2 regions of the Kitasatospora sp. NPDC097691 genome follow, and region 1 is predicted to be linked to the other one. Evidence: riboswitches for the same ligand, from Rfam matches in the RefSeq annotation. Region 1 holds a riboswitch; the other holds the start of a gene.
The links. Region 1 has a riboswitch for glycine ahead of gcvT (glycine cleavage system aminomethyltransferase GcvT). Riboswitches for the same ligand answer to the same signal wherever they lie in the genome.
Positions count from the first base shown of each region.

Region 2: it holds a riboswitch for glycine, as region 1 does, so the genes downstream of both, gcvP (aminomethyl-transferring glycine dehydrogenase) here and gcvT (glycine cleavage system aminomethyltransferase GcvT) in region 1, are expected to answer to the same signal.

Region 1 covers NZ_JBEORY010000035.1:41,411-57,187, forward strand. The annotation lists gene mnmA (tRNA 2-thiouridine(34) synthase MnmA) at 1-559, opposite strand, end outside; gene ABTY56_RS23675 (cysteine desulfurase family protein) at 631-1,812, opposite strand; gene ABTY56_RS23680 (IclR family transcriptional regulator) at 2,011-2,778, shown strand; gene ABTY56_RS23685 (trimeric intracellular cation channel family protein) at 2,684-3,343, opposite strand; gene ABTY56_RS23690 (ABC transporter ATP-binding protein) at 3,389-4,471, opposite strand; gene ABTY56_RS23695 (ABC transporter ATP-binding protein) at 4,506-5,576, opposite strand; gene ABTY56_RS23700 (ABC transporter permease) at 5,573-6,583, opposite strand; gene ABTY56_RS23705 (ABC transporter substrate-binding protein) at 6,682-8,445, opposite strand; gene ABTY56_RS23710 (ABC transporter permease) at 8,514-9,503, opposite strand; gene ABTY56_RS23715 (enhanced serine sensitivity protein SseB C-terminal domain-containing protein) at 9,969-10,907, opposite strand; gene ABTY56_RS23720 (enhanced serine sensitivity protein SseB C-terminal domain-containing protein) at 11,025-11,828, opposite strand; glycine riboswitch at 12,084-12,191, shown strand; gene gcvT (glycine cleavage system aminomethyltransferase GcvT) at 12,422-13,543, shown strand; gene gcvH (glycine cleavage system protein GcvH) at 13,643-14,017, shown strand; gene glyA (serine hydroxymethyltransferase) at 14,101-15,381, shown strand; gene ABTY56_RS23740 (L-serine ammonia-lyase) at 15,597-15,777, shown strand, end outside.
Region 2 covers NZ_JBEORY010000069.1:20,046-35,822, forward strand. The annotation lists gene ABTY56_RS33295 (FMN-binding negative transcriptional regulator) at 1-387, shown strand, start outside; gene ABTY56_RS33300 (sugar porter family MFS transporter) at 506-1,918, shown strand; gene ABTY56_RS33305 (dienelactone hydrolase family protein) at 1,972-2,673, shown strand; gene ABTY56_RS33310 (MFS transporter) at 2,775-4,043, shown strand; gene ABTY56_RS33315 (HAD domain-containing protein) at 4,143-4,679, shown strand; gene ABTY56_RS33320 (CPBP family intramembrane glutamic endopeptidase) at 4,657-5,445, opposite strand; gene ABTY56_RS33325 (glutamate-cysteine ligase family protein) at 5,586-7,091, opposite strand; gene ABTY56_RS33330 (hypothetical protein) at 7,473-8,045, shown strand; gene ABTY56_RS33335 (DUF5999 family protein) at 8,511-8,702, shown strand; gene gcvP (aminomethyl-transferring glycine dehydrogenase) at 8,824-11,724, opposite strand; glycine riboswitch at 11,829-11,961, opposite strand; glycine riboswitch at 11,963-12,065, opposite strand; gene ABTY56_RS33345 (PRC and DUF2382 domain-containing protein) at 12,289-13,386, shown strand; gene ABTY56_RS33350 (MFS transporter) at 13,641-15,137, shown strand; gene ABTY56_RS33355 (DNA polymerase IV) at 15,307-15,777, opposite strand, start outside.

The DNA.
Region 1 (15,777 bases):
TGTCGCCGAGCGGGAAGAGCGAGTGGGCGAGCTGGTCCGCGTCGAGCACACCGAGCACGTACGACTGGTCCTTGGCGCCGTCCACCGCCCGGTGCAGTTCGCGCGAGCCGTCCGGCAGGTCGACGATGCGGGCGTAGTGGCCGGTGCAGACGGCGTCGAAGCCGAGCGCGACCGCCTTGTCCAGCAGCGCGGCGAACTTGATCTTCTCGTTGCAGCGCAGGCACGGGTTGGGCGTGCGCCCGGCGGCGTACTCGGCGACGAAGTCGTCGATGACGTCCTCGCGGAAGCGCTCCGCGAGGTCCCAGACGTAGAACGGGATGCCGATCACGTCGGCGGCCCGCCAGGCGTCCCGGGAGTCCTCGATGGTGCAGCAGCCGCGCGCCCCGGTCCGGAAGGACTGCGGGTTGGCGGACAGCGCCAGGTGGACGCCGGTCACCTCGTGGCCCGCTTCGACGGCGCGGGCGGCGGCGACGGCGGAGTCGACTCCGCCGGACATCGCCGCGAGCACGCGCAGGCGGCCGGTGGACGGAGTGGTCGGGGCACCCGGGAAGTCAGTCATGGTGAGTACAAGCGTACGGGGCCCCCGGCCATGCCCGGCCCCGTACGGAACCCTTTGCCGAACCGGCGGAGCTACCGCCGCACCGACGCCAGCCCGGCGTTGCGCGCCCGCTGGACGACCGGCCCGATGGCCTCCGCGAGCGCCGTGACGTCCTCCCGCACCGAGGTGTGCCCGAGCGAGAACCGCAGCGACGCACGCGCCAGCAGCGGGTCGACGCCCATGGCGAGCAGGACGTGGCTGGGCTGCGGCACCCCGGCCGTGCACGCGGAACCCGTCGAGCACTCGATGCCGGCCGCGTCGAGCAGCATCAGCAGCGCGTCGCCCTCGCAGCCGGGGAAGGAGAAGTGCGCGTTGGCGGGCAGCCGGCCCTCGGGCTTCGGGTCGCCGTTGAGCACCGCGTCGGGCACGGCGGCCAGCACCGCCGAGACCAGTGCGTCCCGGAGCCCGCCGAGCAGCACCGCCTGCTCGTCCCGGTGCGCCACGGCCCAGGCCGCGGCGGCCGCGAAGCCGGCGGCGCCGGGGGCGTCCAGGGTGCCGGAGCGCACGTCGCGCTCCTGGCCGCCGCCGTGCAGCAGCGGTACGGGCTTGGCGCCGCGGGAGAGCAGCAGCGCGCCGATGCCGAACGGACCGCCGATCTTGTGGCCGGTGACGGTGAGTGCGGTGAGCCCCGACTCGGCGAAGGAGACCGGGAGCTGACCGAGCGCCTGCACCGCGTCGGCGTGCATCGGGATGCCGTACTCGGCCGCGACGGCGGCGAGTTCGCGCACCGGCTGGACGGTGCCGACCTCGTTGTTGGCCCACATCACGGTGACCAGCGCCACCGACGCCGGATCCCGCTCGATCGCGGCGCGCAGCGCCTCCGGGTGCACCCGCCCGTCCGCGTCCACCGGCAGGTACTCGACGGACGCGCCCTCGTGCTCGGAGAGCCAGTGCACCGCGTCCAGCACCGCGTGGTGCTCGACGGGACTGCTCAGCACCCGGGTGCGGGCCGGGTCGGCGTCCCGGCGGGCCCAGTAGAGGCCCTTGACCGCCAGGTTGTCGGACTCGGTGCCGCCGCCGGTGAAGACGATCTCGCTCGGCCGGGCGCCCAGCGACTCGGCCAGCGATTCGCGGGACTCCTCGACCACCCGGCGGGCCCGGCGGCCGGCCGCGTGCAGGGCCGAGGCGTTGCCGACCACCCCCAGGTGCGCCGACATCGCGGCGATCGCCTCGGGCAGCATCGGCGTGGTCGCCGCATGGTCCAGGTATGGCATAACCATCCGATTGTAGAGGGCGGCACCGTGCGGCCCTCCAGGCCTGCGCATCGATCCGGCCATCGCGCGTACGGTCCGGCACCGGGCGGACAGTGGTCTGAACCACTTCCGGACGCCCGTGTCCGCACCGGTTTGTACCACTGCGCCCCGAAGCGGTTAGCCTGACGCCACTTCTCAGCCGGATCCACGGGGGACGCCATGACGCAGTCGGTCGACCGCGCGCTGACCCTGCTCGGCGCGCTCGGCGAGGCACCGCTCTCCCTCGACCAGGCCGCGAGCAGCCTAGGGGTGCACAAGTCCACCGCGCTGCGGCTGCTGCGCACCCTGGAAGAGCACGGTTTCGCCCGGCGCCAGCCCGACCTGCGCTACCGGCTCGGCGGCCGGGTGCTGTCGCTGGCCCACCGGGCGCTGGAGGACTTCGACGTCCGGCAGGTGGCCGCGCCGTACCTGGCCGAGCTCAACGCCCGCTGCGGGTTCACCGTCCGGCTCGCCGTGCTGCACGACGGCGAGGTGCTGTACCTGGACGAGGTCGCCGGGCCGTCGGCCGCCGGGCCGTCCCGGATCGGACGCCGGGCCCCGGTGACGGGTACGGCGGTGGGCCGGGTGCTGCTGGCCGGGCTGCCGACGGACGGTGCGCCCGAGGAGCCCGAGCTGGCAGCGGTGCGCCGCCGGGGCTGGGCGGCGGAGTCGGCCGAGCACCGGGAGCCGGTGACCTGCGTGGCCGCGCCGGTCGCGGGCAGCGGCGGGCGGACGGTCGCGGCCTGCGCGCTGAGCGCCCCGGCCGGGCAGGTGCCGCCGGCCGAACTCGCCCGGATGGTGCCGGAACTGCTGTGCACGGCCGAGGCGATCTCGCTCGCGTACGGCGGCTCGCCTACTCCTCGCTGGTGCGAGAACCGTTGCGGTGCCAGGCCCGCGGGGCACGCCAGCCGTACTTCAGGGCGAGCATCCGCAGGCCGAAGGCGGTGAGCGCGGCGGCGGTGCCGGTCACTCCGGTGAGCCGGTCCACGCCGATCAGCAGCGCGACCAGCGCGGAGCCGACCAGGGCCGGGACGGCGTAGATCTCCCGGTCCCAGCGCAGCAGCGAGGGGATCTCGCCGGCCAGCACGTCGCGGATCACGCCGCCGCCGGCCGCGGTGACCATGCCGAGCGCGATCGCCGCGACCGCGCCGAGCCCGTAGTCGTGCGCCTTGGCGGTGCCGGTGACGCAGAACAGTCCGAGCCCGAGGGCGTCCAGGGTCTGCACCGCGCGGTTGATCCGCTCGACCTCGGGGTGCAGGAAGAACACCACCAGCGCGGCGACGAGCGGGGTCACGAAGTAGCCGAGGTTGGTGAAGGCGGCGACCGGGGTCGCCCCGATCACCAGGTCGCGCATCACCCCGCCGCCGAGGGCCGTGACCTCGGCCAGGACGCAGATCCCGAAGATGTCCATGTTCTTGCGGACGGCGAGCAGGCCCCCGGAGAGGGCGAAGACGAAGATGCCGACGAGGTCCAGCGACTGCTGCACGTCGGAGGGGAAGATCTGCGAGGTCACCACACAACTATGACTTGTCCGGAATCCTCCCCTCCGCCTGCGGTCTCAGGTGGAGACCGCCTCCGGTGCCGGCCCGGCGTTCCCCTCGCTGTTCTCCGGGAAGTGGCACGCCACCTGGTGCCCGGACTTCAGCGCCACCAGCGGCGGCTCCTGGACGATGCAGACGTCCTGGGCCTTCCAGCAGCGGGTGCGGAAGCGGCAGCCGCTGGGCGGGTTGATCGGGGAGGGGACGTCGCCGGTGAGCAGGATCCGCTCGCGCCCGGCGCGCTGGCGGCGGCGCGGGTCGGGGACCGGCACCGCGGACATCAGCGCGTTGGTGTACGGGTGCATCGGGGTGCGGTAGAGCGAGTCCCGGTCGGCGATCTCCACGACCTTGCCGAGGTACATCACCGCCACCCGGTCCGAGACGTGCCGGACCACCGAGAGGTCGTGCGCGATGATCAGGTAGGTCAGGCCGAGCTCCTGCTGGAGGTCGTCCAGCAGGTTGACCACCTGCGCCTGGATGGAGACGTCCAGCGCCGAGACCGGCTCGTCCGCGATGATCATCTTCGGCTTCAGCGCGAGCGCCCGGGCGATGCCGATGCGCTGGCGCTGGCCGCCGGAGAACTCGTGCGGGTAGCGGTTGTAGTGCTCGGGGCTGAGACCGCACAGCTCCAGCAGTTCCTGGACGGCCTTCTTGAGCCCGCCCGCCGGCACCGCGTTCTGCAGCTTGAACGGCGCGCCGACGATGGTGCCGACGGTGTGCCGCGGGTTCAGCGAGGAGTACGGGTCCTGGAAGATCATCTGGATGTCGCGGCGGAGCGGCCGCATCGCCCCGACGCTCAGGTGGGTGATGTCGGTGCCCTCGAACTCGATCTTCCCGCCGGTCGGTTCGTCGAGCCGGGTGACCAGTCGGCCCATGGTCGACTTGCCGCAGCCGGACTCGCCGACGACGCCGAGCGTCTCGCCGGCGTTGACGGTGAAGTCGATGCCGTCGACGGCCCGCACCGCGCCGGTCTGGCGCCGCAGCAGCCCGCTGCGGATCGGGAAGTGCCGGGTCAGGCCGGTCACCTTCAGCAGCGGCTCGCGGTCGGAGGCAGGTGCCGGCGACGGGATCGCCGCCGCCTGGCTCGCCTGAGTGTCCGTCATCGGTTCTCTCCAGAAAGGTGGTACGAGGCCGGGCTCACAGCCGGGGCGCGATCTCTTCGGCGAAGATGCGGTGCCGCTCGTCGGCCGGCAGGTGGCAGGCCGCGAAGTGCCCGGGCGCGGCCTCGGCCAGCACCGGGAGCTCGCTCGTGGAGCGCCCGTCGGTCAGGGCGGCGTACGGGCAGCGCGGGTGGAAGGCGCAGCCCGTCGGCACGTTGATCAGGCTGGGCGGGGTGCCCTTGACCGGGACGAGCCGGTCCTGGAGCTCCCGGTCCAGGCGCGGCATCGAGCCCAGCAGGCCCCAGGTGTAGGGGTGTTCGGGCGCGTCGAAGAGGGTCTCGGCCGGGCCGCGCTCGATGCACTTGCCGCCGTACATGACCAGGATGTCGTCGGCCAGTTCGGCGACCACCCCGAGGTCGTGGGTGATGATGATGACGGCGGAGCCGAACTCCTCCTGGAGGTCGCGGATGAGGTCCAGGATCTGCGCCTGGACGGTGACGTCCAGCGCGGTGGTGGGCTCGTCGGCGATCAGCAGCGAGGGGTCGTTGACCAGGGCCATGGCGATCATCGCGCGCTGGCGCATGCCGCCGGAGAACTGGTGCGGGTAGTCGTCCACCCGGCGGTCGGGCTGCGGGATGCCGACGCGGTCGAGCATCTCGATCGCGCGGGCCCGGGCCTGCCTCCTGGTGGCCTCGGGGTGGTGCACCTGGTAGGCCTCGACGATCTGCTGCCCCACCGTGTAGTAGGGGTGCATCGCGGTCAGCGGGTCCTGGAAGATCATCGCCAGTTCGCGGCCGCGCAGTTGGCGTACCCGGTCCGGGCCGGCCGCGATCAGGTCCTCGCCGTTCAGCCGGATCTCGCCGCTGATCCGGGCCCGCTTGGAGCGGTGCAGGCCCATGATGCCCAGCGAGGTGACGGACTTCCCGGAGCCGGACTCGCCGACGATGCCGAGGGTGCGCCCCTTGTGCAGGTCGAAGCTGACACCGTCCACCGAGCGGACCAGGCCGTCGTCGGTGTCGAAGTGGATCCGCAGGTCACGCACGGACAGGAAGGGGTCCCCGGAGGGGGCCTGCGCATCGGCTGCCGTGGTCTTCTGGAGGTCGGTCACGAGAGCCTCACGCGGGGGTCGACGAGGGCGTACAGGAGGTCGACCACGAGGTTGCAGGCGACGATGAAGAAGGCGGCGAGCAGGGTGACGCCGAGGATCTTGGGCAGGTCGTTGTCGGAGATCGCCTGGACGGCGAACTGGCCGACGCCCTGGAGCGAGAAGACCTGCTCGGTGATCAGCGCGCCGCCGAGCAGCAGCCCGAGGTCCATGCCGAAGATGGTGACGATCGGGGTGAGCGCGGCGCGCAGCCCGTGCCGGGTGACGACCTTGCGCTCGACCAGGCCCTTGGCCCGGGCCGTGCGGATGTAGTCCTCGCTCATCGTCTCCAGCATTCCGGCGCGGGTGAGCCGGGCGTAGAGCGCGGAGTAGAGGAAGGCCAGCGAGATCCAGGGGAGGATCAGGTTGCGGGCCCACATCAGCGGGTTGTCCGTGAAGTCGACGTACTGCAGGTTGTCCAGGATCGGCCACTCGTAGCTGAACAACGTGAGCAGCAGCGCGCCGGTGAAGAAGACCGGCAGCGAGACACCGGCGAGGGCGACTCCCATGGAGAGCCGGTCGAAGATCGACCGCGGCTTGAGGGCGGAGACGACACCGGTGGCGACGCCGGAGACCAGCCAGAGCACGGCCGCGCCGATGGCGAGCGAGATGGTGACCGGGATCCGCTTGGACAGCTCGGGCCAGACCTCGAGGTGGTTCTTGAAGGAGTAGCCGAAGCAGGGCACGTGGCAGGTGGCCGGTTCCGGCCCGAACTTGTACTCGGCGCCGCTGACCAGCCCCTTGAGGAAGTTCCAGTACTGGGCGTAGAGCGGCTGGTCGAGGCCGAGGTTCTGCTTGACCGCGGCGATCGCCTCGGGTGAGGGGTTCTTCCCGATGTACTGGGCGGCCAGTTGGTCGGCCGTCTCGCCTGCGACGCGCGGGAGCAGGAAGAAGATCGCGAAGGTGACCGCGCTGACGACCAGCAGCAGTAGCACCGCCGCGAAGATCCTGCGGATGATGTAGGCAAACACAGTTGGGCGGCTCCGGCGGCCCGCCGCCGTCCGGGATCTTCCGGACGGCGGCGGGCGCCGCTGCCTTCACCTGCCTTCAGGGATGCGGAGCCAGGCTCTTACTTGGTGGTGCCGATGTTCAGGTAGTCGTACTCACCCGAGAACGCCGGCGTGGAGGCCAGGTTGGTGGCGTTGTCCGGGCGGTACAGGAAGACCTTGAAGTAGGTCAGCGGGACGATGACCGCCTGGTCCATGACCTTCTTGTCGATGTCGCCGTAGATCTTCTCGCGGGCCGCCTTGTCCGGGTTGACGGCGGCGTCGTCGATCAGCTTGTTGACCGCCGGGTCGTCCAGCTGGGACAGGTTGCTGTTGCCGGAGGGCTTGATCGCGCGGCCGTCGACGATCTGCTGCAGGAAGCCGTAGCCGGTCGGCCAGTCGGCGCCCCACTGCATCATCATCAGACCGATGTTGTGGTCCTGGGTGAACTGCGGCGCACCGGCGCTGTCGGTCAGGTACTTGCCCTGCGGGTACTGCTGGATCTCGGCGTTGATGCCGACCTTCTTCAGCGCGGCCTGGATCGAGGTGGCGGCGGCGACCTCGGTGGCGCGCTCGGTGCGGGCCGAGATGACGGTGTTGATGCTGTCCTTGCCGCAGGCCTTCAGGGCGTCCTTGGCCTTGGCCTCGTCACCCTTGTTGTCCTTGGTCTCGAACTGGTTGAAGTCCTGGTGGCCCGGAATGTCCGGCGGGAGCACCGTGTTGGCGATCTGGCCGCGGATCGGGCCGCCCTCGGCGGTCTGCACCGAGACCTTGTCGATCGCGAACTGGACGGCCTTGCGGCAGTCGACGTTGTCGAACGGCGCGACCTTGGAGTTGATCGCCAGGTAGACCAGACGGCCGCCGTAGGCGTTGTCGGTGCTGGCCTTCAGCTTCGGGTTCTGCAGGATCTGCGCCTGGGTCTGCGGGTCGACGCCGCCGCCCACCAGGTCGACCTGGGCGTTGCCGGCCAGCAGGTCCTTGTCGATGGTGGCCTGGTCGATGTTCATCTTGAGCACGATCTTCTCCGGCAGCTGCTTCCGGATCGGGTCGGTGCTCTTGTCCCAGTTGGTGTTGGGCACCAGGACGGCCTGCTTGCCGTCCTCGTAGGACTCGAACTTGAAGGAGCCCGAGGACACGATGTGCTTCACGTAGTCGGCACCGGTGTCCTTGGCCTGCGGGACCGGCGCGGTCTGCGGGGCGCTGACCAGGTAGTCGAAGTCCGCGAACGGGTGCTTCAGGTGGAAGACGATCGTGGTGTCGTCCGGCGTCTCGATCGAGTTCAGGCCGCCGGCCTTGTCCTTGTACGGGCCCGCGTACGGCGTGTCGTTGTCGACCAGCAGGTCGTGGAAGTAGGTCGGGCCGTTGGAGTTCACGTCCGGCGCGAAGTTGGAGCGCTCGACGGCGTACTTGACGTCCTTCGAGCTGATCGGGGTGCCGTCGTCGTACTTCAGGCCCTGGCGCAGCTTGTACGTCCAGGTCAGGCCGTCCGCGCTGGGCTGGCCCATCGACTCGGCGAGGTCCGGGACGAGCTTGTTGCCGTCCTCGCCCGCGGCCGGGTTGAAGGTGGTCAGCGGACGGGCGTACAGGCGCGAGAAGTTGTAGATGTACGCGTAGTACGTGTTGCCCGGGTCGAGCGAGTCCGGGGTGCCCTTCATCTCGTAGGTGACCGTCCCGCCCTTCTTGTCCGAGGCGTTGACGATGTTCTTGGTGGCCGCGTTGGCTCCGCCGCCGCCCGAGGCGGAGGACGAGTTGTCGTCGCTCTTCTTCGGCGAACTGGAGCAGCCGGTGACGACCAGGACCGCGGCGGCGGCAGCCGCGGTCAGGGCGACGGTACGGGACCTACGCATGGGAGAGATCAACCCCTTGAGGATGTGGAGGAGATGGAGGGTCCTGACGCGCAGTCAGTTGCTCAGGGTCAGTTGCTCTTGGGATCGAGGGCGTCGCGCAGCCCGTCGCCGAGCAGGTTGAAGGCGAGCACGGTGATGAAGATCGCCACACCGGGGACCACCATGTACTGGGGGTCCACCTGGTAGTACCGGATCGCGTCCTGGAGCATCCCGCCCCAGGAGGCCTGCGGAGGCTGGATGCCGACGCCGAGGAAGCTCAGCCCGGCCTCGAAGAGGATGTTGGTCGGGATCAGCAGGGTCGAGTAGACCAGGATCGGACCGACCAGGTTGGGCAGCAGCTCCTTGAACAGGATGAACGGGCCGCGGGCGCCGAGGCTGCGGGCCGCGTGCACGAACTCCCGCTCGCGCAGCGAGAGCGTCTGTCCGCGCACGATCCGGCCCATGTAGGGCCAGTTGAAGAAGCCGATCACGAAGATCAGCACCATGATGTGCAGCGGCAGGCCGTGCAGGCCGAACGCACCGCCCTGCAGCGAGGTCGAGATCGCGATCGCGAACAGCAGCAGCGGGAAGGCCAGGAAGACGTCCATGACCCGGCTGATCAGCGTGTCCACCCAGCCGCCGTAGTAGCCGGCCATGATGCCGAGCACGGTGCCGATGGTGTTGGACAGCACGGTCGCGCCGAAGGCGACCAGCAGGGAGACCCAGGAGCCCTCGATCACGCGGGTGAGCAGGTCCCGGCCCTGCAGCGGGTCGATGCCGAGCGGGTGGTCCCCGCTCATGCCGCCCCAGTCGCCGAGCGGCAGACCGCCGAGGTCGGCGTCCAGCAGGTCCTGGTGGAGGGCGTCCGGGTCGAGCCCGAACATCGACTCGATCGGCTTGGCCAGCACGGCGAGCAGGATCAGCAGGATCACCACGACGCCGCCGATGACGGCGGCCTTGTCGCGCTTGAAGCGCGTCCAGGCGATCTGGCCGAGGGAGCGGCCCTCGATCTTCTTGGCCGGGCTCTCGGCGGCAGGTGCCTCGGGCTCGTTCCCGGCGGTGGTCACGGATGCGGTCATGGTCAGTTGGTCCCCTCGCCGACGGTGGCCGGCCCACGGGTGCCGGTCGCCGGCTTCGGCGGTGCGGCTGCGGACGTGCGAAAGCTGTAGGAGGAGCGGGGTGTTCGCGACAGTGCTTCGTGCACGGGCACTGCCGCCACGCGGGATGGGCTTCGCGTGGACGAGCGGTCGGCGTGCGCGATCACCTTTGTGGGGTTCCAGTACGCGCGGTGCGTTGCGCAGAACTCTCTGCCATGCGAACTCGCTTGCGCCAGCCCTGACAACCGACAGATGCCCAACTGTGATCTGCAGGCATGCACCTCCCCGATCGCCGGCATATACCTCTTCACATGGCCGTAACAGGCATGTCAAGATGACCGGACCTCGCATCCGGAAATTCGTCCGGAAAGCATCGAAGCCGACTTGATGGACAATCAAGTCGGCTTCGCGGCACGGATTTCGGCAAGGGCCGCCCGGTTCCGGCAATCAGCGCCCGGGGTAGCCCGGCCACGGCTGCTGGGGCTGCTGCTGCCAGCCCGGCGCGGGCGGCTGCGTGCCGTACGCCCACCCCGGCGTCGGCTGCCCCGGCATCGACGGCCCCGGGTACGCGGGCGGCGGCACCGGCGGGTACGGACCGGTCGCCGGGCGCCCGGCCTCCCGGTCGAAGAACGGCCGCGAGTTGGCGCGCATCCACAGCGCCACCGGGTCGTACTCGTCCGACATCGCCACCGTGGACACCGCGAGCCCCTCCGGGGCCACCGCGATCGCTCGCTGCATCAGGGCGCGCACCGCCTCCACCGCGGGCGGGGAACTCTCGTACAGGTCCAGGCCGATCGCCAGGTACGGCTCCCCCACCGCCGGCTGCACCCAGGCCCGGCGCAGCGCCCGCACCGCGCGCACCTCAGCGGCCTGCCGCTCCAGCAGGGCGAAGAACGGCTGGGCGTTGACCTGCGGGTCGCTCAGCTTCAGCGGACCGGCCGGCAGCCGGTCCAGGCCCGCGGCGATCCGCCGCAGGTCGGCCCAGGGCACGCCGACACCGCCGCCGGGCGCGTGCGGGTTGAGCCACAGGCCCCAGCGGGTGCGGTACAGCGAGGCGGCGATCTCCCGGCCGGTGATGACCTCGTGGGCCCGCGCCCAGCCGGAGGCGGCGAGCTGCTCGGGCGAGGTGACGGCCGGCGCGTAGCCGTGGCCGCTGATCTCCATGTTCCCGTACTGCGCGTCCGGACTGCCCGGCGTGCCGTGCCAGAGCAGCATCCAGACCCGGCCGTCCGCCAGCGCGTGCAGCAGTCGCTCGTACGCGTCGTAGCGCTCCGGCGCGACCTCGCGCAGGGCGTGCTCCAACACGCCGGGATCCGCTCCCGGGTGCCCGGCCGGGGCCTGGCCCCAGGGCCCCGGCGCCCCGCCCGCTCCCGTTCCCGCACTCATGCGCCCACCTCGCCGCGCCTCTTTCCTCGAACCCGCCGGCCCGTCGGCCGTCTGCACGCACCCTATGGCGCGGCACCGGCCACCGCCACGGCGACGTGCCTGTGATACGAACCCCGCTCACACCCGCGTGTAGAAAGGCATTACCCGCGTGAGCAGCCACTCGACCACCGGGTCGTCGGCGAGGTCGAGCAGTACGAGGTGGACGCCACCCGGCAGCGGCACGGTTCCCAGCGCTTGGCCGAGCGCGTCGTTCACCGCGGCCGGGTCGGCCGGGGCCGCCGGATCCAACTGGACGCCCACGAACATCACGGTCGGCTCGCCCTCGATGCTGGCCAGCGCCCTGCGGGCGGTCAACACCCCGGGAAGGGCGGACAGTTCCGCCCGGCAGGCGGCCAGGAAGTGCTCCGGATCCTCCCCCGGCACCGGCTCGCGCAGCGCCACCCGGCCACCGGTCGGCGCCGCCGGATCCTCCGCGCCCTCCCAGCGGTCCCCGCGCGGACCGCGGCGCAGCTCGGCCACGCCCTGCGGCGGCACGGGGATGCCCACCGCCGCCTCCGGGTTCACCGCGATGCCCACGCCCAGCGGCAGCCCGCGGGCGAACTCCCAGGCCGGCGCGATCGCGAAGGCCATCCCCGGCGCCTGCTGCAGGAACACCTCCTGCGAGGAGAACACCGGCACGTACGGGTCGCCGCCCAGCTCGATGATCGGCAGGTCCAGCGCCTGCCCCTGCGGGTCGGCCCCGGCGGGCAACGGCACCCACACCTGGCTGCGGGCCAGCACCTCGATCACCCGCGGCGTCGCGCCCGGGTCGCCCAGGGCCGCGGTCAGCACCTGCTCCAGCTCGTTGGCCGGCCACGTGCCACCCGCCGGCGCCCCCTCCGGACCGCCCCACCCCTGCTGCTGCTCCACCGGGTATCCCATGCGCCGCCGATTCCGCCCTCTGCCGGTCGGCCGCCCTCTGCTGCGCCGACGCGGAGCAGTCTAGGGCCCGTGTTCGGGACCACGCGGGGTGACCGGGTGCCGTCTCCCCGTGCGACCCGGCCTGTTGTTCCCTTGCGCCCCGGTCCCCTCTTCCCCGTGTGACCGGGTCCCCCCTCCCTTCCCGGTCCGGGACGTGCCATGATGTGCGCGTCCGACGGCATGCGCCGCGGGCTCCACAACTCCATACCGGCCGCTCGAACCCGCGCGGGAGAGCCCGGAGTGCCGCCCCCGTGGTGGCACAGCCGGCGCCGAAGGAGCAAGTCCTCCCCGGAATCTCTCAGGCCCCCCTACCGCACGGGTTAGGCACATCTGGAAAGCGGCGCACGGCCCTGTCGCGCGCCCACCCACGGTGCAAGCCGCCATGCTGTCCCCCAAGCTGGAAACAGCTGCGGGCCGGCGGGCGGTGAAGCTCTCAGGTTCGACGACAGATGGGGAGACCCACGCCGCCGCATGCCCGCGCGCAGGGTCGGCCCCCGAGCGGGTCCGGTCCGGCGCGTGCACCCCTGAGTGCCCCGACCGAGGAGTTCCTGGCCATGTCGTCCCTCCGCCTGACCGCGCTCGACGCGCTGCACCGCGCCCTCGGCGCGACCATGACCGACTTCGCCGGCTGGGACATGCCGCTGCGCTACGGCAGCGAGCGCGAGGAGCACCTCGCCGTCCGCACCAAGGCCGGCCTGTTCGACCTCTCCCACATGGGCGAGATCACCGTCACCGGCCCGCAGGCCGGCGAGATGCTGGACCACGCGCTGGTCGGCTTCGTCTCCGCGCTGGGCGTGCTGCGCGCCCGCTACACCATGATCTGCGCCGAGGACGGCGGCATCCTGGACGACCTGATCGTCTACCGCCTGCGCGAGGACGCCTTCCTGGTCGTCGCCAACGCCTCCAACGCCCAGCTGGTCCTCGACGAGCTGATCGCCCGCGCCAAGGGCTTCGACGCCGTCGTCACCGACGACCGCGACACCTACGCGCTGATCGCCGTCCAGGGCCCGGAGTCGACCGCCATCCTGGCCGACACCACCGACGCCGACCTGCCCGGCCTGAAGTACTACGCGATCCTCCCGGCCCGGGTCGCCGGCCACGACGTGCAGCTGGCCCGCACCGGCTACACCGGCGAGGACGGCTTCGAGATCTTCTGCCGCCCGGCCGACGCCGAGGAGATCTGGCAGGCCCTGACCGCCGCCGGCGAGGGCCGCGGCCTGGTCCCGTGCGGCCTGTCCTGCCGCGACACGCTGCGCCTGGAGGCGGGCATGCCGCTGTACGGGCACGAGCTGTCCACCGACCTCACCCCGTTCGACGCGGGCCTGGGCCGGGTCGTCCGCTTCGACAAGACCACCAACGAGGGCGCCTTCGTCGGCCGCAAGGCGCTGGAGCAGGCCGCCGCCAAGGCCGAGGCCAACCCGCCGCGGGTGCTGGTCGGCCTGGTATCCGAGGGCAAGCGCGTCCCGCGCGCCGAGTACACCGTGGTCTCCGCCGACGGTGCCCCGATCGGCCGGATCACCTCCGGCGCGCCGTCCCCGACGCTGGGGCAGCCGATCGCGATGGCCTACGTCGACGCGGCGCACGCCGCCCCCGGCAGCACCGTCGCGGTGGACGTCCGCGGCAAGCACGAGCCGGTCCGGGTCGTGGCGCTGCCGTTCTACAAGCGCGCCCGCTGACGCCCGTCCGGGCCCCCGTTTTCCCATAGACGCAGGTCGAAGCCGTCCGCGCGGCGGCCCGCTTCGTCGTACCCGCTTCCCATCCTGGAGAATGACGCCATGAGCAACCCCCAGCACCTGCAGTACACCAAGGAGCACGAGTGGCTGACCGCCGCCGAGGACGGTGTCTCGACGATCGGCATCACCAAGCACGCCGCCGACGCGCTCGGTGACATCGTCTACGTGCAGCTGCCCGAGGTCGGCGACACCGTGACCGCCGGCGAGACCTGCGGCGAGCTGGAGTCCACCAAGTCGGTCAGCGACCTGTACTCGCCGGTGACCGGCGAGGTCACCGAGGTCAACCAGGACGTCCTGGACGACAACGGCCTGGTCAACAGCGCCCCGTTCGAGGGCGGCTGGCTGTTCAAGGTGCGCGTGGAGTCCACCGACGAGCTGCTCAGCGCGGACGAGTACACCGCCCTCATCGGCGGCTGAGACCCTGACCGGGGCGGCCGCCGCAGGCGGTCGCCCCGCCCCAGCCGCGGTCCCCTTTCCTCCTCCACCGGGAAGAACACACCATGACGGTTCTCAACCAGTCCCTGCACGCCCTCGACCCGGAGATCGCCGCCGCGGTCGACGCCGAGCTGCACCGCCAGCAGACCACGCTGGAAATGATCGCCTCCGAGAACTTCGCCCCGGTGGCGGTCATGGAGGCCCAGGGCTCGGTGCTCACCAACAAGTACGCCGAGGGCTACCCCGGCCGCCGCTACTACGGCGGCTGCGAGCACGTCGACGTGGTCGAGCAGATCGCGATCGACCGCATCAAGGCCCTGTTCGGCGCCGAGCACGCCAACGTGCAGCCGCACTCCGGCGCCCAGGCCAACGCCGCCGCGATGTTCGCGCTGATCCAGCCGGGCGACACCATCCTGGGCCTGAGCCTGGCCCACGGTGGGCACCTGACCCACGGCATGAAGATCAACTTCTCCGGCAAGCTCTACAACGTGGCCGCGTACCACGTCGACGAGAAGACCGGCCAGGTCGACATGGCCGAGGTCGAGCGCCTCGCCAAGGAGCACCAGCCGAAGCTGATCATCGCGGGCTGGTCCGCCTACCCGCGCCAGCTGGACTTCGCCGAGTTCCGCCGGGTCGCCGACGAGGTCGGCGCGCTGCTCATGGTGGACATGGCGCACTTCGCCGGCCTGGTGGCCGCGGGCCTGCACCCGAACCCGGTGCCCTACGCGGACGTGGTCACCACCACCACCCACAAGACCCTGGGCGGCCCGCGCGGCGGCGTCATCCTGTCCAAGGCCGAGTACGCCAAGAAGATCAACTCCGCGGTCTTCCCCGGCCAGCAGGGCGGCCCGCTGGAGCACGTGATCGCCGGCAAGGCGGTCGCCTTCAAGGTCGCGGCCTCGGAGGAGTTCAAGGAGCGCCAGGAGCGCACCCTGGAGGGTGCGCGCATCCTGGCCGAGCGCCTGCTGCAGGCCGACGTCGCCGAGGCCGGCGCGTCCGTCCTGTCCGGCGGCACCGACGTCCACCTGGTCCTGGTCGACCTGCGCAACAGCCAGCTCGACGGCCAGCAGGCCGAGGACCGCCTGCACGAGGTCGGCATCACCGTCAACCGCAACGCGATCCCGAACGACCCCCGCCCGCCGATGGTCACCTCCGGCCTGCGCATCGGCACCCCGGCCCTGGCCACCCGCGGCTTCCGGGCCGAGGACTTCCGCGAGGTCGCCGACATCATCGCCGAGGCGCTCAAGCCCGCCTTCGACGAGACCGTCGCCGCCACGCTGAAGGCCCGCGTCACCGTGCTGGCCGAGAAGTACCCGCTGTACCCGACCCTGGCCAACCAGGAGTAGTCACCGCCGGCCGGGAGTGGACGACCGGCCGGTGGACAGGGCCCGAGTGACCGGCCTCACCCCGCCGGTGGACATGGGACCCCGGGGCACCGCGCACACTGGACAGTGCGCGCGGTGCCCCGTCACGTGTCAGCCCCCGCCCGCCCAGCAGAAGCAAGCAAGCCCCCCACGCCCCGCCCGCAAGTCCTTCCACGAACCAGACAAGGACGTCCTCCGTGGCCATCAGTGTCTTCGACCTCTTCTCCATCGGCATCGGCCCGTCGAGCTCCCACACCGTGGGTCCGATGCGCGCCGCCCGGATGTTCGCCCGCCGACTGCGGTCCGAAGGCCTGTTGGCCCAGGTGACGGGTGTGCGCGCCGAGCTGTACGGCTCGCTCGGTGCCACCGGCCACGGCC
Region 2 (15,777 bases), on a different contig from region 1:
GAGTCCGCCGCAGGCAAGGCGGAGATCCTCAACCGCCAGCTGGCGCACTTCCAGCCCGAGACGCCGGAGGTCCGAGTGGTGCCCGGTGACGGCGAGTTGGCCCGGCAGCTGCCCGGACTGCGCGGGCTCCGGCTGACGGTGAACGAGGTGCGGGCCAAGTTCAAGTACGACGACAAGAAGCCCGTCGAGGCGCAGCACGCGATGGCCGACCGGCTCGCCGAGCGGGCGGACGGCGGCGGGCGCGGCCGCGACCAGTACGCCGCCGCCCGCACCCAGCTGCTCCGCCGTCACCAGCGACGCACCACCGCGCCGCGCACCACCGCGCCACGCACCACCCCACCGCGCGCCGACGACCCGCGCACCACCGCGCCACGTACCACCGGCTGACTCCGCGTCACCCGTTCGGCTGCGCAACACGGGCAACGCGACCCCGGCGCTGCTCCAATGTGACACGAGCCCTGCCCACTCGCCGTCAGAGCGGGCCCGTCCACCCCGGGGAGCGCGCGTGTCCACAGCCAACGGCCGACGGGTGGGCGGCGAGGCCCACCTCGGCCACGTGGTGTTCATCTCGGCGGCCGCCGCCATGGGCGGCTTCCTGTTCGGCTACGACAGTGCGGTGATCAACGGTGCGGTGACGGGCATCCAGAAGCACTTCGGGGTGGGCCACGGCACCACCGCCTTCGTGGTGGCGATCGCGCTGCTGGGCTCGGCGGCCGGCGCGGTCGTGGCCGGCCGCCTCGCCGACCACTTCGGCCGGGTGCGCACGATGCTGCTGGCCGCCGTGCTGTTCGCGGCCAGCGGCATCGGCTCGATGTTCCCGCCGAACATCGAGACCCTCGCCGCCTGGCGCGTGGTCGGCGGCGTCGCGATCGGCATCGCCTCGGTGATCGCGCCGACCTACATCGCCGAGGTCGCGCCGACCGCCTACCGCGGCCGGCTCGCCTCCTTCCAGCAGATGGCGATCGTGCTCGGCATCACCGTCTCCCAGCTCGCCAACTGGGCGCTCAACCAGGCCGCGGGCGGCGAGTCCACCGGTCACCTCGGCGGCATCCAGGCCTGGCAGTGGATGCTCGGTGTCGAGACCGTCCCGGCCCTGGTGTACGGCCTGATGGCACTCTCGATCCCGGAGTCGCCGCGCTACCTGATCGCCGACCACCGCGAGGCACGGGCCCGCGAGGTGCTGGTGGAGGTCGAGGGCGAGGACGTCGACCTCGACGCGCGGGTCGCCGAGATCCGCGCGGTGCTGGAGTCCACCCACAAGCCCCGGCTCAAGGACCTGCTCGGCGGCCGCTTCGGCCTGCTGCCGATCGTCTGGGTCGGTATCGGCGCCTCGGTGTTCCAGCAGTTCGTCGGCATCAACGTGATCTTCTACTACTCGTCCTTCCTCTGGCAGTCGGTCGGCATCAACGAGTCCAACTCGCTGCTGATCAGTCTCTCCACCTCGATCATCAACGTGATCGGCACGGTGGTCGCGATGGTGCTGGTGGACCGGATCGGCCGCAAACCGCTCGCGCTGGCGGGCTCGGCCGGCATGGCGCTCGCGCTGGGTACGGCGGCCTGGGCGTTCTCCTACCGGCAGGGCACCGGCGACAACGCCACCCTCGACAACACCCACGCCACCGTCGCCCTGGTCGCCGCCCACGTCTTCGTGTTCTGCTTCGCCTTCTCCTGGGGCGTCGTGGTCTGGGTCCTGCTCGGCGAGATGTTCCCGAACCGGATCCGCGCGCTCGCCCTGTCCGTCGCCGCCTCGGCCCAGTGGATCGCCAACTGGGCGATCACCGTCAGCTTCCCGGACCTCGCCGACTGGAACCTCTCGGCGACGTACGTCATCTACGCGGTCTTCGCGCTGCTCTCCATCCCGTTCGTGGTCTTCTGCATCAAGGAGACCAAGGGCCGCGCCCTGGAGGAGATGGGCTGACCCGTCCCGCACCGAACCCCGCCGCACGCGGCCCGACCCACCGAGAGGAAGCCATGTCCGACCAGGGCGGCTCCCGGCAGAACGTCACCTTCCCGAGCAACGGCCGCACCGCGCACGGGTACCTGGCCCGACCTCCGCAGGGCGTCGGGCCCGGCCTGGTGGTGGTGCAGGAGTGGTGGGGGCTCACCTCGCACGTCGCCACCATGGCCGACCGCTTCGCCGCCGAGGGCTTCACCGTCCTCGCCCCCGACCTGTTCGGCGGCGCGACCACCCACGACAGCACCGAGGCGGCCCGGCTCAAGCGCGAACTCCCGGTCGAGCGGGCCGTCGAGGACCTCTCCGGGGCCGTCGACCACCTGCTCTCACTGGACGGCGTGGTCGGCGACGCCGTCGGGGTGGTCGGCTTCTGCATGGGCGGCGGCTTCGCCCTGCTGCTGGCGGCCCGGGCCGGCGACCGGGTGGCCGCCGCGGTGCCCTTCTACGGCCTCCCGCCGGACCCGGACTTCGACTACCGCGGCCTGACCGCCCACGTCCTCGGCCACTTCGGCGAGTCGGACCGTTCGATCCCGATGGCCGCCGTGGACGAGGCCGCGATCCGGATCGGCGAGGCCACCGACATCCGCCCCGAGGTCCACTTCTACCCGGCCGGGCACGCCTTCATGAACGACGAGAACCCGCTCGGCACCTACGACCCCCTCCAGGCCGGGATCGCCTGGGGCCGCACCCTCACCTTCCTCCGGGGTCACCTCGGCTGACTCCCCCGGGGCCACCCCGACATCGCCCCGGCCGAGCAGGCCGGCGCGACAGGTGCGCAAACTCGATGGACACCTGTACGAACTCCGGCCATAGTCGCCGGGTGCCGACCCCACCCCCACGCCCCCGCCGCCTCGCCTGGGCGAGCCGCAACTTCCGCATCCAGACCGCCGCCACCGTGATCAGCGGCCTGGGCAACGCCGGTGCCCCCATCGCCACCGCCTTCGCCGTCCTCGGCAACGGCGGCACCACCACCGAGGTCGGCTACGTCACGGCCGCGCGGCTGCTGCCGACCGTGCTGCTCCTGGTGCTCGGCGGAGCCCTCGCCGACCGCCTCCCCCGACACCGGATCATGGTCGCCGCCAACGTCTTCAGCGGCGCCTCCCAGGCCGTGCTGGCCGCGCTGGTCCTGGCCGGGCACGCGCAACTCTGGCAGCTGTTGCTGCTCTCCGCCGCAGGCGGCGCCGGCTACGCGCTCTACTCCCCCGCCTCCGGCGGCATGATCATGCAGGCCGTCCCCCAGGAGCACGCGGCCCGCGCCTTCTCGGTCTTCCGGATGGGCCAGAACGCCGCCCAGATCGGCGGCGCCGCCCTCGGCGGAGCCCTCACCGCCGCCCTCGGCCCCGGCTGGGTGCTCGCCCTGGACGCCCTCTGCTTCCTGATCGCCGCCGCGCTGCGCTTCTTCCTGGAGCCGGAGCAGGCCCCCGCCCCCTCGGGCGGCAGCATGCTGCGCGACCTGCGGGAGGGCTGGCGGGAGTTCGCCTCCCGCCGCTGGCTCTGGGTGGTCGTCCTGCAGTTCTCCGTCCTGGTCGCCTGCATCGGCGCGGTCGAGTCGGTCTACGGGCCGGCCATCGCCAAGGAGCGGCTCGGCGGCGCGGGCGCCTGGGGCCTGGCGATGTCCGCCTACGGCGTCGGCCTGGTCGCCACCGGCCTGCTGATGGCGCGCTGGCGGCCGCGCCGGATCCTGCTGGTCGGCAACTGGGGGGTGTTCCTGTTCGGCGTGCCCGCGCTGGCCCTCGCCGCCGGTGCGCCGCTGCCGCTGCTGGTCGTCGCCATGTTCCTCTCCGGTGTCGGTGTCACCGTCTTCAGCGTCAACTGGATGGTCGCGCTCCGGCAGGAGATCCCGGAGGAGATGTTCTCCCGGGTCTCCGCGTACGACGAGCTCGGCTCCTACTCGCTGGCCCCGGTCGGCACCGCGCTGGCCGGCCCGGCCGCCGTGGCGCTCGGCCTCGGCGGTGCGCTCTGGACCTGCGCCGTCGCCTGCCTGGTACTCAGCGCAGCGGTCCTGCTGGACCCGCAGGTACGCCGGCTGACCCGCCGGGGCACCACCGACGCACGGGTGCCCGCCACCGAGCCCGTACCCGCGCCGTGAGCCCCCTGTGCGCCCTGCGTGCGCCCACCGGGGCGCAACCGGTGGGACGGATGGTTCGTCCGAGCGGGTAGGAGACACGACCGCCCTGGGGGCCCACCGGTGCCGAAGCCACTGCTGTTCCTGGACGTCGACGGCGTCCTGAACCCGGTCTGCCCGCATCCGGACACCGGTTTCGACACCCACGCCCTGTTCGGCCACACCGTCCTGCTGTCCACCCGGCACGGCGAGTGGCTGCGCGAACTCGCCGGAACGTACGACCTGGTCTGGGCCACCACCTGGGAGGACCACGCCAACACCCACATCACCCCGGTGATCGGGCTCGACCCGCTCCCGGTGGTCCGCTTCAGCGGCTACGTCCCACAGCCCGGCGACCCGCGCGTCCCGCTGATGGAGCTGTTCTCCGCGGCCAAGTGGGCCCCGCTGCTGCGCCACGCCGGAGGCCGTCCGTTCGCCTGGGTGGACGACGTCATCCCGTCCCGGCTGGTCCGCCGGTCCCGCTGGCGCCGCGACCGCCTGCTGCTGCCGATCGACCCCGGCCAGGGTCTGGAGCGCCGGCACGTCGACCGGCTGCTCGCCCGCCCGCCGCGCGGGCGCGCACTCCGGATCGGGGCGTTCAGGGGGTCGGCAGCCAGCTGACGTGCCCGGCTAGCAGCGCGTAGCCGACGAAGGCCACCGTGTCGATCAGCGCGTGCGCCACCACCAGCGGCATCACCCGCCCCCAGCGCCGGTACAGCAGGCAGAACACCGCGCCCATCACCATGTTGCCGACCAGCCCGCCGACCCCCTGGTACAGGTGGTACGAGCCGCGCAGCACCGAACTCGCCGCCACCGCCGCCGGCCAGGACCAGCCCAACTGTCCCAACCGGCGCAGCAGGTAGCCGAGGACGACGACCTCCTCCAGGATGGCGTTCTGCCAGGCCGACAGCACCAGCACCGGCACCCGCCACCAGACGTCCGGCAGCCCCGAGGGCGCCACCGTCAGGTTGTACCCGGCCGCCTGCGAGGCCAGGTACAGCGCCAGCCCCGAGCCGCCGATCGCCGCCGCGACGGCCGCGCCCCGGCCGAGGTCGCGCAGCTTCTGCCCGAGGTCGAAGCCCAGCACCCGCAGCGCGACGCCCTCGCGCACCAGCAGGTAGCCGACCAGCACGACCGGCATCAGGCCGCGCCCGATGTAGTACAACTGCCACACCAGGTCCAGCCAGGGCCGCCCGGGCGCCCGCGAACCGTTCAGGGTGGCGACCTGCTGGCCGAGCTTGATCGGTTCGGTGAGCGAGCCGGCGAAGCTGATCAGCGCGCCGATCCCGCTGGCCCCGAGCGAGAGGCCGAGGACGATCAGCAGCTCCGCCCCGAGCAGCCGGCGGGTGAGCTGCTCGGTCTCCGGCGCGGTCGGGCGGGTGGTCACGGGGGCTCCAGCGGACGGGGCGGTCGCTCCGGCCGTCGGCCGACCGCCGGAGCGATCATCCTGACACAGCGGCCCGGCCGACCCACCGGCCAGGTGCGGTCCCGTCACCGGACGTGCTCCGGCGGCCGGGTGCGCGGCGGCTAACCCACCGGCCAGGTGTGGACCGGCTCCCCGCCGCGCATGTACTCGGCGTAGCGCCGGGTCATCGCCGCGAGCGCCGTCGGCCGGTCCATCCCGTACTGCTCGCGCAGCCGGTGGAAGGTCGCGCTCTGCCAGGCCGCGCCGTTGGTGCGGCGCAGGCAGCGCTGCTCGATGATGCCCAGGTAGCGGTCGCGGTCGGCGGGCTCCACGCCCCACTCGTCGAGACCCTGGTAGGCCATCGGCAGCAGCTCGCCCAGCACCAGGTCGACGGCGGACACCGTCTGCAGCCCACCGCCGCGCCCGGCCCGCCCGGGGCGCGGCCACTGGAACACCGCGTCGATGCCGTACCGCGCGCCCTGCCGGAAGTTCTCGTCCGCCCGCTCGAACGGCAGCCGGGTCCAGACCGGCCGGGGCTGCTCGGCGAGCACCCGCACCAACCCGTAGTAGAAGGCGGCGTTGGCCAGCGTGTCGGCCACCGTCGGCCCGGCCGGCAGCGCCCGGTTCTCCACCCGCAGGTGGGCCACCCCGCCGGCGATGTCGTAGATCGGCCGGTTCCAGCGGTAGATGGTCCCGTTGTGCAGCCGCATCTCGGCGAGCTTGGGAGCGCCGCCCGAGGCCAGTACCTTCAGCGGGTCCTCGTCGTCGCAGATCGGCAGCAGCGCGGGGAAGTACCGCAGGTTCTCCTCGAACAGGTCGTACGCCGAGTCCACCCAGCGCTCGCCGAACCAGGTGATGGGGCGTACGCCCTGCGCCTTGAGCTCGGCCGAACGGGTGTCGCAGGCCTGCTGGAAAAGCACCGGCCGGGTCTCCCTCCACAGCTCCCGCCCGAACAGGAAGGGGGAGTTCGCGCCCACCGCGAGCTGCGGCCCGCAGAGCGCCTGGGCGGCGTTCCACACCGAGGAGAACCGCTCGGGGGTCACCTGGAGGTGCAACTGCAGCGAAGTCGCGGCGGCCTCGGCGACCATGGTGATGGACTCCAGCTGGAGGTGCTCCACGCCCTCGATGTCGAGCGTGATCTCCTCCCCCCGCGCGGCCAGGATCTGGTCGCTGAGCAGGCTGTACCGCTGGTTGTGGCTCATCGAGTCGAGCCCGGTGTGGGCGTGCTCCAGGGTCGGCAGGATGCCCACCATGACGATCCGGGCGCCCGCCTCGGCGGCCCGCCGGTCGGCGTAGCGCAGCCCGGTGTCGATCTCCTCGCGCAGTTCCTCGAAGACGTGGCCGCAGAGCCGGTGCGGCGTGATGTTGACCTCGATGTTGAACTTGCCCAGTTCGGTCTGGAAGTCGCTGGAGCCGATCTCGCTCAGCACCTGGGCGTTGTTCATGGCCGGCAGGCCCTGCTCGTCGGCCAGGTTGAGCTCGATCTCCAGCCCCATCACCGCCCGCGGCCGGTCGAAGCGGTCCTCCCGCAGCATCCGTCCCAGTGCCTCCTGACAGGCCTGGAGCTTGCGCCGGTAGAGCTGCCGGTCCGCCAGATCCGCCCGAGTCGCCACGACCTTCTCGCCCACGGTCCCCTCCTTCTGAGACACCCCGTTGAGCCACCCGGCCGACCGACCGTGGAAGCATCATGCCCACCTCGAAGATCGATACCCGAATGCTTGTACTGGCTTGCAATGCAAGGCAACTGACGGAATATCAGACCATCTGCAGACTTGCCCGGCGCCACCGCCTGTGATAAACAGATCACCCTGCGCATCTGTTCGATGGAATTCGCACAGCCCTCCGGCCGGTCGGCTCCCGCCCCGAAACCCCTCGTCGACGGCGGCGACCGCGCCGGCACCGCGATCCTGACAACCGGACACGGCCAGGCCCCGTCGCCGTTGACGCGCCGCGCCATGCCGGTATGCCGCACTCGCACGCCGATCTCGCTTGGAGAGGCGGACCCCGCCATGACTCTGCAGACCCCCCAGCCCCCGCCGAGCGCCCTGCGCGCGGTCCTGGGCGCACTCGACTCGGAGACCGCGCTGCGCCAGCCCGCCGCCGCAGCGCTGCGTCATCCGGCCGGCCCCCTGGTCCCCGCACATCCGCTCGCGGTGCACGTCCTGGACGGCCCGCGCCCCGAACTCCCCGCCGCCCGCCGCACCGGGTGGCGCTTCCTGATCAAGGACGGCGCCGACGTGGCCGCCGCCGCCGAGGTGGTACAGGCCGTCGAGGGCCACACCTTCTCGCACTTCACCGCCGGCCCCTACCTCGACTCGACGGTCCGGGCGCTGCGCGAGGCCTGGCAGCTCGCCCAGAGCTCCCGGATCCGCCAGCAGCCCCGGCTGCTGACCTTCCCCGGCCAGTACGCGACGGCGCTCTGGCTGCACAGCCCCGACACCGGCCCGGCCGCCGACCTGCTGATCCCGCTCGCCCCGGCCCCGCTCGGCGTCACCGCCCACCGCGCCTACCCGGCCGCCGAACTCCTGCCGCTGCTCGCCAGGGCCCCGCTCGTCAGGCCGCTGCTGCTCGGCTCCTCCTGAACCACCCGCATCCGCACGGGCCGCCGGACCACCCGCCCGGCGGCCCTCCGCCATGCCCGCGTGCCCGCCGGTCCTCCACCATGCCCCGCGCCCCGGGCCGGAGCGCGTCACCCGAACGGGCTCCGTACCGGCCGGCAGATGGGTGCCACCCGAACGGGGCACCCGCCATGGCCCGATCGGGCCATCCCTCACCTGATCCACCGGTGCGCGATTTCCCCCCGGCCCCACCTGAACGGGTGATCTCTGCCCGGGAGTTGTGGCGCATGTCACGAAATCCCTGCGGGCACGTCCGCAGATGCCGACACTGGGAACCAGCGTGGAAGGACCACCTGTCCTACCCACTTGAGCGCCGGTCAACACCTGGTCGGCGTGCGGACAGGATCCGACCACCGCGGCGGCCTCCGGACGGCACGACCTCCGGCGACCGCACCACGGGGAGGATCGCAGAGCGAAGCGAGGGTACGTATGTGCCAGCACCGTCCTGAGTGCCCATCGGCCGAGTCCGAGGACCGCGAAGCGGCCGTGTCGGTGGCCTGCCACCCGGAGCAGGGCTGGAGCCTGCTCTGCAACGGCGTCGTCCTGTTCGAGGACACCGGAGAGCTGCTGCCGGACGGCCGGGTGATCGCCCCGCGCCGCCCCGTCGCCCACGCGGCCTGACCGCGCGGTCCGACCGTACGGCGGGCGCGGCCGCCGAATCGATCGCAGTACGGGCAGGGCCCCGGCGGAGAGTTCCGCCGGGGCCCTGCCGTCCGTCCGGTCGCCGTGGCGACCGGATCCGTCAGACGCCGTACTCGTCCAGCGGCGGGCAGGAGCAGACCAGGTTGCGGTCGCCGTACGCGCCGTCGATCCGGCTCACCGGCGGCCAGTACTTGTCCGCCGGGTTCACGCCCGCCGGGAAGACCGCCTCCTGCCGCGAGTAGCCGTGTGCCCAGTCGCCCGCCAGCTCGGCGGCGGTGTGCGGGGCGTTGCGCAGCGGGTTGTCGTCGGCGGCCCACTCGCCCGAGCCGACCTTGTCGATCTCGGCCCGGATCTCGATCATCGCGTCGCAGAAACGGTCGATCTCGTGCAGGTCCTCGGACTCGGTCGGCTCGATCATCAGCGTGCCGGCCACCGGGAAGGACATCGTCGGCGCGTGGAAGCCGTAGTCGATCAGGCGCTTGGCGATGTCGTCCACCGTCACGCCCGTCTCCTTGGTCAGCGGGCGCAGGTCGATGATGCACTCGTGCGCGACCAGCCCGCCCGGGCCGGTGTAGAGCACCGGGAAGTGCGGCGCCAGGCGCTTGGCGATGTAGTTGGCGTTCAGCACCGCGACCTGGGTGGCGTGCTTGAGGCCCTCGCCACCCATCAGCCGGACGTACGCCCAGGAGATCGGCAGGATCGCCGCCGAGCCCCACGGGGCTGCCGAGATCGGACCGACACCGGTGGCCGGGCCGGCCTCCTCCTGCAGCGGGTGGTTCGGCAGGTAGGGCGCCAGGTGGGCACGCACCGCGACCGGGCCGACGCCCGGGCCGCCGCCGCCGTGCGGGATGCAGAAGGTCTTGTGCAGGTTCAGGTGCGAGACGTCCGCGCCGAACTTGCCCGGCTTGGCCAGACCGACCAGGGCGTTCAGGTTGGCGCCGTCCACGTAGACCTGGCCGCCGGCCTCGTGCACCATCGCGCAGATCTGGGTGATCTCGGTCTCGTACACGCCGTGGGTCGACGGGTAGGTGACCATCAGCACCGAGAGGTTGTCGCGGTGCTGCTCGATCTTGGCCTTCAGGTCCTCGACGTCGACGTCGCCGTCGACCAGGGTCTTCACCACGACCACGCGCATGCCGGCCATCACGGCGGAGGCCGCATTGGTGCCGTGCGCCGAGGACGGGATCAGGCAGACGTCGCGCTGGGTGTCGCCGTTGGCGTGGTGGTAGGCGCGGACGGCCAGCAGGCCGGCCAGCTCGCCCTGGGAGCCCGCGTTCGGCTGGATCGAGACCGCGTCGTAGCCGGTCACCTCGACCAGCTGCTGCTCCAGCTGGCGGATCAGGGTCAGGTAGCCCTGGGCCTGGTCGATCGGCGCGAAGGGGTGGAGCTGGCCGAACTCCGGCCAGGTCACGGCCTCCATCTCGGTGGTCGCGTTGAGCTTCATGGTGCAGGAGCCCAGCGGGATCATGCCCCGGTCCAGCGCGTAGTCCCGGTCCGACAGGCGGCGCAGGTAGCGCAGCATGGCGGTCTCCGAGCGGTGGCTGTGGAAGACCGGGTGGGTCAGGTACTCGTCCTCGCGCAGCAGCGCGGCCGGCAGCGCGTCGGCGGCCTCGGCGACCTCGACCGCCGGGACGCCGAAGGCGGCCCAGACACCGGCCAGGTGCTCGCGGGTGGTGGTCTCGTCGGTGGAGACCGAGATCCGGTCCGCACCGTCCTGGTACACGTTGACGCCGTTGGCGCGGGCGGCCGCGGCGATCTCGGCGGCCCGGCCCGGGACGACGGCGGTGACGGTGTCGAAGAACTCGCCGTGCAGCAGCTCGACGCCGCCGGCCCGCAGGCCCTCGGCGAGGGCCGCGGCGTAGCGGTGGGTGCGGCGGGCGATGTCGGCCAGGCCGTCCGGACCGTGGTACACGGCGTACATGGAGGCCATCACGGCGAGCAGCACCTGGGCGGTGCAGATGTTGCTGGTGGCCTTCTCGCGACGGATGTGCTGCTCACGGGTCTGCAGCGCCAGGCGGTAGGCCCGGTTGCCGTCGGAGTCGACCGAGACACCGACCAGGCGGCCGGGCAGCGAGCGGGCGTACTCGGCGCGCACCGACAGGTAACCGGCGTGCGGGCCGCCGAAGCCCATCGGCACGCCGAAGCGCTGCGAGGTGCCGCAGGCGATGTCGGCGCCCAGCGAGCCCGGGGACTTCAGCAGGGTCAGCGCCAGCAGGTCGGCGGCGACGGCGACGATCGCGCCCAGGCCGTGCGCCTGCTCGATGACCGGGGTGAGGTCGCGGACGACACCGGTGGCGCCCGGGTACTGCAGCAGCACGCCGAAGACGCCGCGCTCGGCGATCTCGGCCGGGATGCCGGCGGACAGGTCGGCGACGACGACCTCGACACCGGTCGGCTCCGCGCGGGTCTGGATCACCGCGGTGGTCTGCGGCAGGGTCTCGGCGTCGACCAGGAAGACGCCGCCCTTGACCTTGGTGACGCGGCGGGCCAGCGCCATCGCCTCGGCGGCCGCCGTGCCCTCGTCCAGCAGCGAGGAGCCGCAGGTCGGCAGGCCGGTCAGGTCGGAGACCAGGGTCTGGAAGTTGAGCAGCGCCTCCAGGCGGCCCTGCGAGATCTCCGGCTGGTACGGGGTGTAGGCGGTGTACCAGGCCGGGTTCTCCATGACGTTGCGCAGGATCACCGGCGGGGTGAAGGTGCCGTAGTAGCCCAGGCCGATCATCGGCTGAAGCACCTGGTTGCGGCCGGCCAGCTCACGCAGCTCGGCGAGGACCTGGGCCTCGGACCGGCCGGCGGGCAGGTCCAGGCCGGTGATGGAGCGGATCGCCTCGGGCACGGCGGTGGCGGCGAGCTCGTCCAGCGAGCCGTAGCCGACGGACGCCAGCATCTTCTCCTGCGCGGCGGCGTCGGGGCCGATGTGGCGGTTCTCGAAGGGGCTGGCCAGCTCAAGCTCGGTGAGGGTCGAGGCGCCGGTGGGGCGTCCCGCGTTCGGCTGGGCGTTCATGGTGGTCGAGGCCTCCTGGTCACGGACCGGCGGGGGTACGCACGCCGGCCGACCTTCCCGCTGCGGACAGCGAAATCAGCCGTGGCGGGCGAACCCGACAGGCCTCCCCCTCTGTCATCGGGACCTGAGAGCTTCGCCCGCACGGCGCGCCGTGGGCGCTCCGTCGGCTTGCACCGTCGGTGAGGGTGGTGGTCGCCGGCTTCCGTGCCGACACTCCTGCCCTGCTTTCCAGAGTGACCTACCCCACACGGTACGGATGCCTGAGAGATTCCGGGGAGGAGTTGCTCCTTCGGCGCTCCGACCAGCGGTTTTCGCGGCGGAGACTCTCCCGAGCGGGCTCTGCGGTCGCCGCCCAGGGTACCAGCGGGAGGCCTTCCGATCACGGGTGCTTCAGGTCACGCCGGGTCTACGCGCGTCCCCCGGACGGCCCAGCCCACAGCCCGTCCGGCGCACCCCGGTCGCGCCCGTCCGATTCATGGCATTTGGTGTGGAGTGGCGGACGGAACGGGTGCTCCGGCCGCCTTCCTGCGGGGGTTCCGCAGGCCCAGCGCCCTGGAGGAAAGAGTGCAGACCGACATCGACCCCCGGGACCTCATCGGCCACAAGGCGGTCGACCGCAACGGAGACAAGATCGGTACGGTCGACGAGGTCTATCTGGACGATGCCACCGGCCGGCCCGAGTGGGCCGCCGTCCGGACCGGCATCTTCGGCCGGGACGCCTTCGTCCCGCTCACCACGAGCGACTTCTCCGGCGAAGAGCTCCGGGTCCCGTACGACAAGTCGCTGGTCAAGGAGTCCCCGGACTTCGGTGTCGGCCAGCACCTGTCCCCCGCCCAGGAGCTCCAGCTCTACCGCTACTACGGCCTCGACACCCCGGGGAGCGACGACCCGGCCGACGACGACGGCGGCCACGCCGCCCAGTCCGACCTCGACTTCGGCACCGGCTCGGCGGCCCCGGTCGCCGTGCCCGCGGCAGCGGCCGCAGCCGTCACCAAGCCGCTCGCCCTGCACTCCCCCGAGCCCGCCCCGATCAACACCAGCACCGCCACGGAGGCCCACGTGCGCACCCTCAGCGCCCCCGCACCCGCTCACGCCCCCACTCCTGCTCCCGCTCCCGCCGTCACGCCTCCCGTCGAGCCGAAGCCGCAGCAGCAGTCGCAGCCGCACCCGCACCCGCAGCCCGCCGAGAGCACCGTGGGCGCCGCCGCCCCCGCCCCCACAGACCCGATCGAGGTCACCTGCCGCGAGGAGCGGCTGGACGTCAGCACCGAGTGGCACACCGTGGGCACCGCGAAGCTGCGCAAGTACGTGACGACCGAGCAGATCGAGCGCCGCGTCCCGGTGGTCCGCGAGCGCGTCCGGGTCGAGCGGATTCCGGTCGGCGAGGCCGAGCGCGCCTCCCTCACCGAGAAGGAGATCGCCGAGGCCGTCGAGGAGGTCACCCTCCGCGAGGAGCGCCCGGTGGTGCACAAGCACCTCGCCCCCATCGAGCGCGTCCGCCTCGTCGTCGAGCGCTACACCGCCGAGGAAGTGATCCGGGACGAAGTCCGCCGCGAGCACGTCGAGGTCCACGACGACACCCCCGCCGAGGACCCGCAGCCGTCGTCGATCGCGCCCGCCCCGGAGACCTCCCGCCCCACCGCCATGCGCCCCCTCGTCTGACCCACACCCCGTCAAGGGCCCCGGCCACCCCTGGCCGGGGCCCTTCCGCATGCCCAAGCCCCGGCCTCACCATCACCCACGCGCCACGGCCTCCACAGCCCAACCCGGCACCCCGCCCCCGGCCCGCCGCAGGCGCCCGACAGACCCCCGCCCCTCCCCCTTTGCCAAAGCTTAACCACTCGATATTTGACACTCTGAAGTATCTCCCTGCATGGTTACTTCAGTTCATTCACTATGTACGGGAGGAAGCAACCGTGAGTGAGGCATCCCAGCCCACCACCGCGGCCGAGAAGCAGAGCAGCGCCCGGGTCCTGCCGGCCCTCATCCTGGCGATGCTGTCGTTCAGCGTGGTGCAGACCGCGGTCGTCCCGATCCTGCCCTCGCTGGCCAAGGAACTGAGCGTCTCGGCCTCCAGCATCACCTGGCTGATGACCGCCAACCTGCTCTCCGCCGCCGTGCTGACTCCCCTCCTCGGCCGCTTCGGCGACCTCCGGGGCCGTAAGCCGATGCTGCTGATCTCGCTGGCGGGCCTGGTCGCCGGTTCGGCGCTGGCGGTCAGCACCCACTCCTTCACCTGGCTGGTCGTCGCCCGCGTCCTGCAGGGCGCCGGCGGTGGCGTGATGCCGCTGGCGATCAGCATCGTCCGCGACGAGCTGCCCAAGCAGAAGGTGACCGGCGGCGTCGCCGCCATCAGCGCCTCGATGGGCGTCGGCTCCGGCCTCGGCCTGGTCGCCACCGGTCTCCTGCTGGAGCACTGGAACTACAAGTCGATCTTCTGGATGGGCCTGGTCTTCGGCCTGATCGCCGTCGCCCTGGTCGCCATCCGCGTCCCGTCCGACCCGGTCACCGACAAGGAGGGCGGCGCCGACCCGCTCGGCGCGATCACCCTGGCCGGCTGGCTCTCCGCGCTGCTGGTCGCGGTCAGCCAGGGCAACCACTGGGGCTGGACCTCGACCAAGACCCTCGGCCTGTTCGCCGTCGCCGCCGTCGTCGCCCTGGTCTGGGGCATCATCGAGACCAAGGTCGCGCACCCGCTGGTGGACATGAAGATGATGTCCCGCCCGGCCGTCGCCTTCACCAACACCGCGGGCCTGCTCATCGGCTTCGGTATGTACGGCTCCTTCATGGTCATCAGCAACTTCGCCCAGACCCCGGAGAAGCTGACCCACTACGGCTTCACCGCCACCGTCCTGCACGCCGGCGTCATGCTGCTGCCGTCCGCGATCGGCTCGATGGTGGCCGCCCCGCTCGGCGCGGTGCTGATCGCCCGTCGCGGTCCGCGTCTGCCGCTGGTCCTCGGTGGCGTCCTCGGCGCCATCGCGATGGCCTACCTGGCCCTGCGGCACAGCCACGAGGGTGACATCTACACCGCCTCGGCGATCTTCGGCCTCGGCGTCGGCCTCGCGTTCGCCGCGATGCCGGCCTACATCAACGGCGCCGTGCCGGTCGAGCAGAGCGGCATCGCCAACGGCATGAACTCGGTGCTGCGCACCGTCGGTGGCGCGATCGGCACCGCCGTCATGGCCGCCATCCTGACCGGCGACACCATGAAGCTGCCGCCGCAGATCCCGCTGCTGCTGCCCACCCTGGACGCCTACAAGCACGCGTTCTGGACGGCGGCCGTGGTCTGCGCCGTCGCCGGTGTCGTCCCGTTCCTGATCCGCACCGTCAAGCCGGCCGCTCCCCTGACCGTCGTCGAGGGCTCGGCCCAGCAGGACTCCAGCGACAAGCTGGTGAAGACCGACGCCTGACGAGGCGTCCGGCCCCCGCGCTCAGGGACAGGGCGCGGGGGCCCGGTCTCCGTACGTCGCGAGGGCATCACGAACGTACGGAGTCCGGCACGGTGATGCGGCTCCACCCGGTACTCCCCCACCGGGTGGGGCCGTTTTCGTGTCTCGGCCCGCTCGCCCGCGCCCGCTCTCAGCCCCGCTCGTCCACCCCGTCGGCCCGGCCCGCGCCCGGACCCGCGCCCGCGCCCGGGTCCTCGCCCGCAGCAGGGTCCGCATCCGGATCAACGTCCGGGTCCCGGCGCAGCGACAGCGGCCGGGCCGGCTCCAGCGCCGGGTCGTCCACCGCGAAGGTCCGCACCCGCCCCGGCCCGCTCCACGGCGTCTCGAACCGTACGGTGACCCTTCCGACGCCGCTGCCCTGCACCCAGCCCGGCCCGAACTCCGTGTGCCGGACGTCCTGTCCGGGCATCCAGCGCCGGACCACGACGGCCTCCGGCTCCTCCTCGGCCTGCTCGGCCTCGGCCGCCGCCTCGGCGTGCTCCGCCGCCTCCTCCCGCAGGGCCTGCGCGAACAGGTCCTCCTGGGTGTAGTCGGCGAGCTGGGCGACGCCCACACCGAGCAGCCGGACCCCGCCGGTGATGTCCACTTGCTCGGCGAGTCG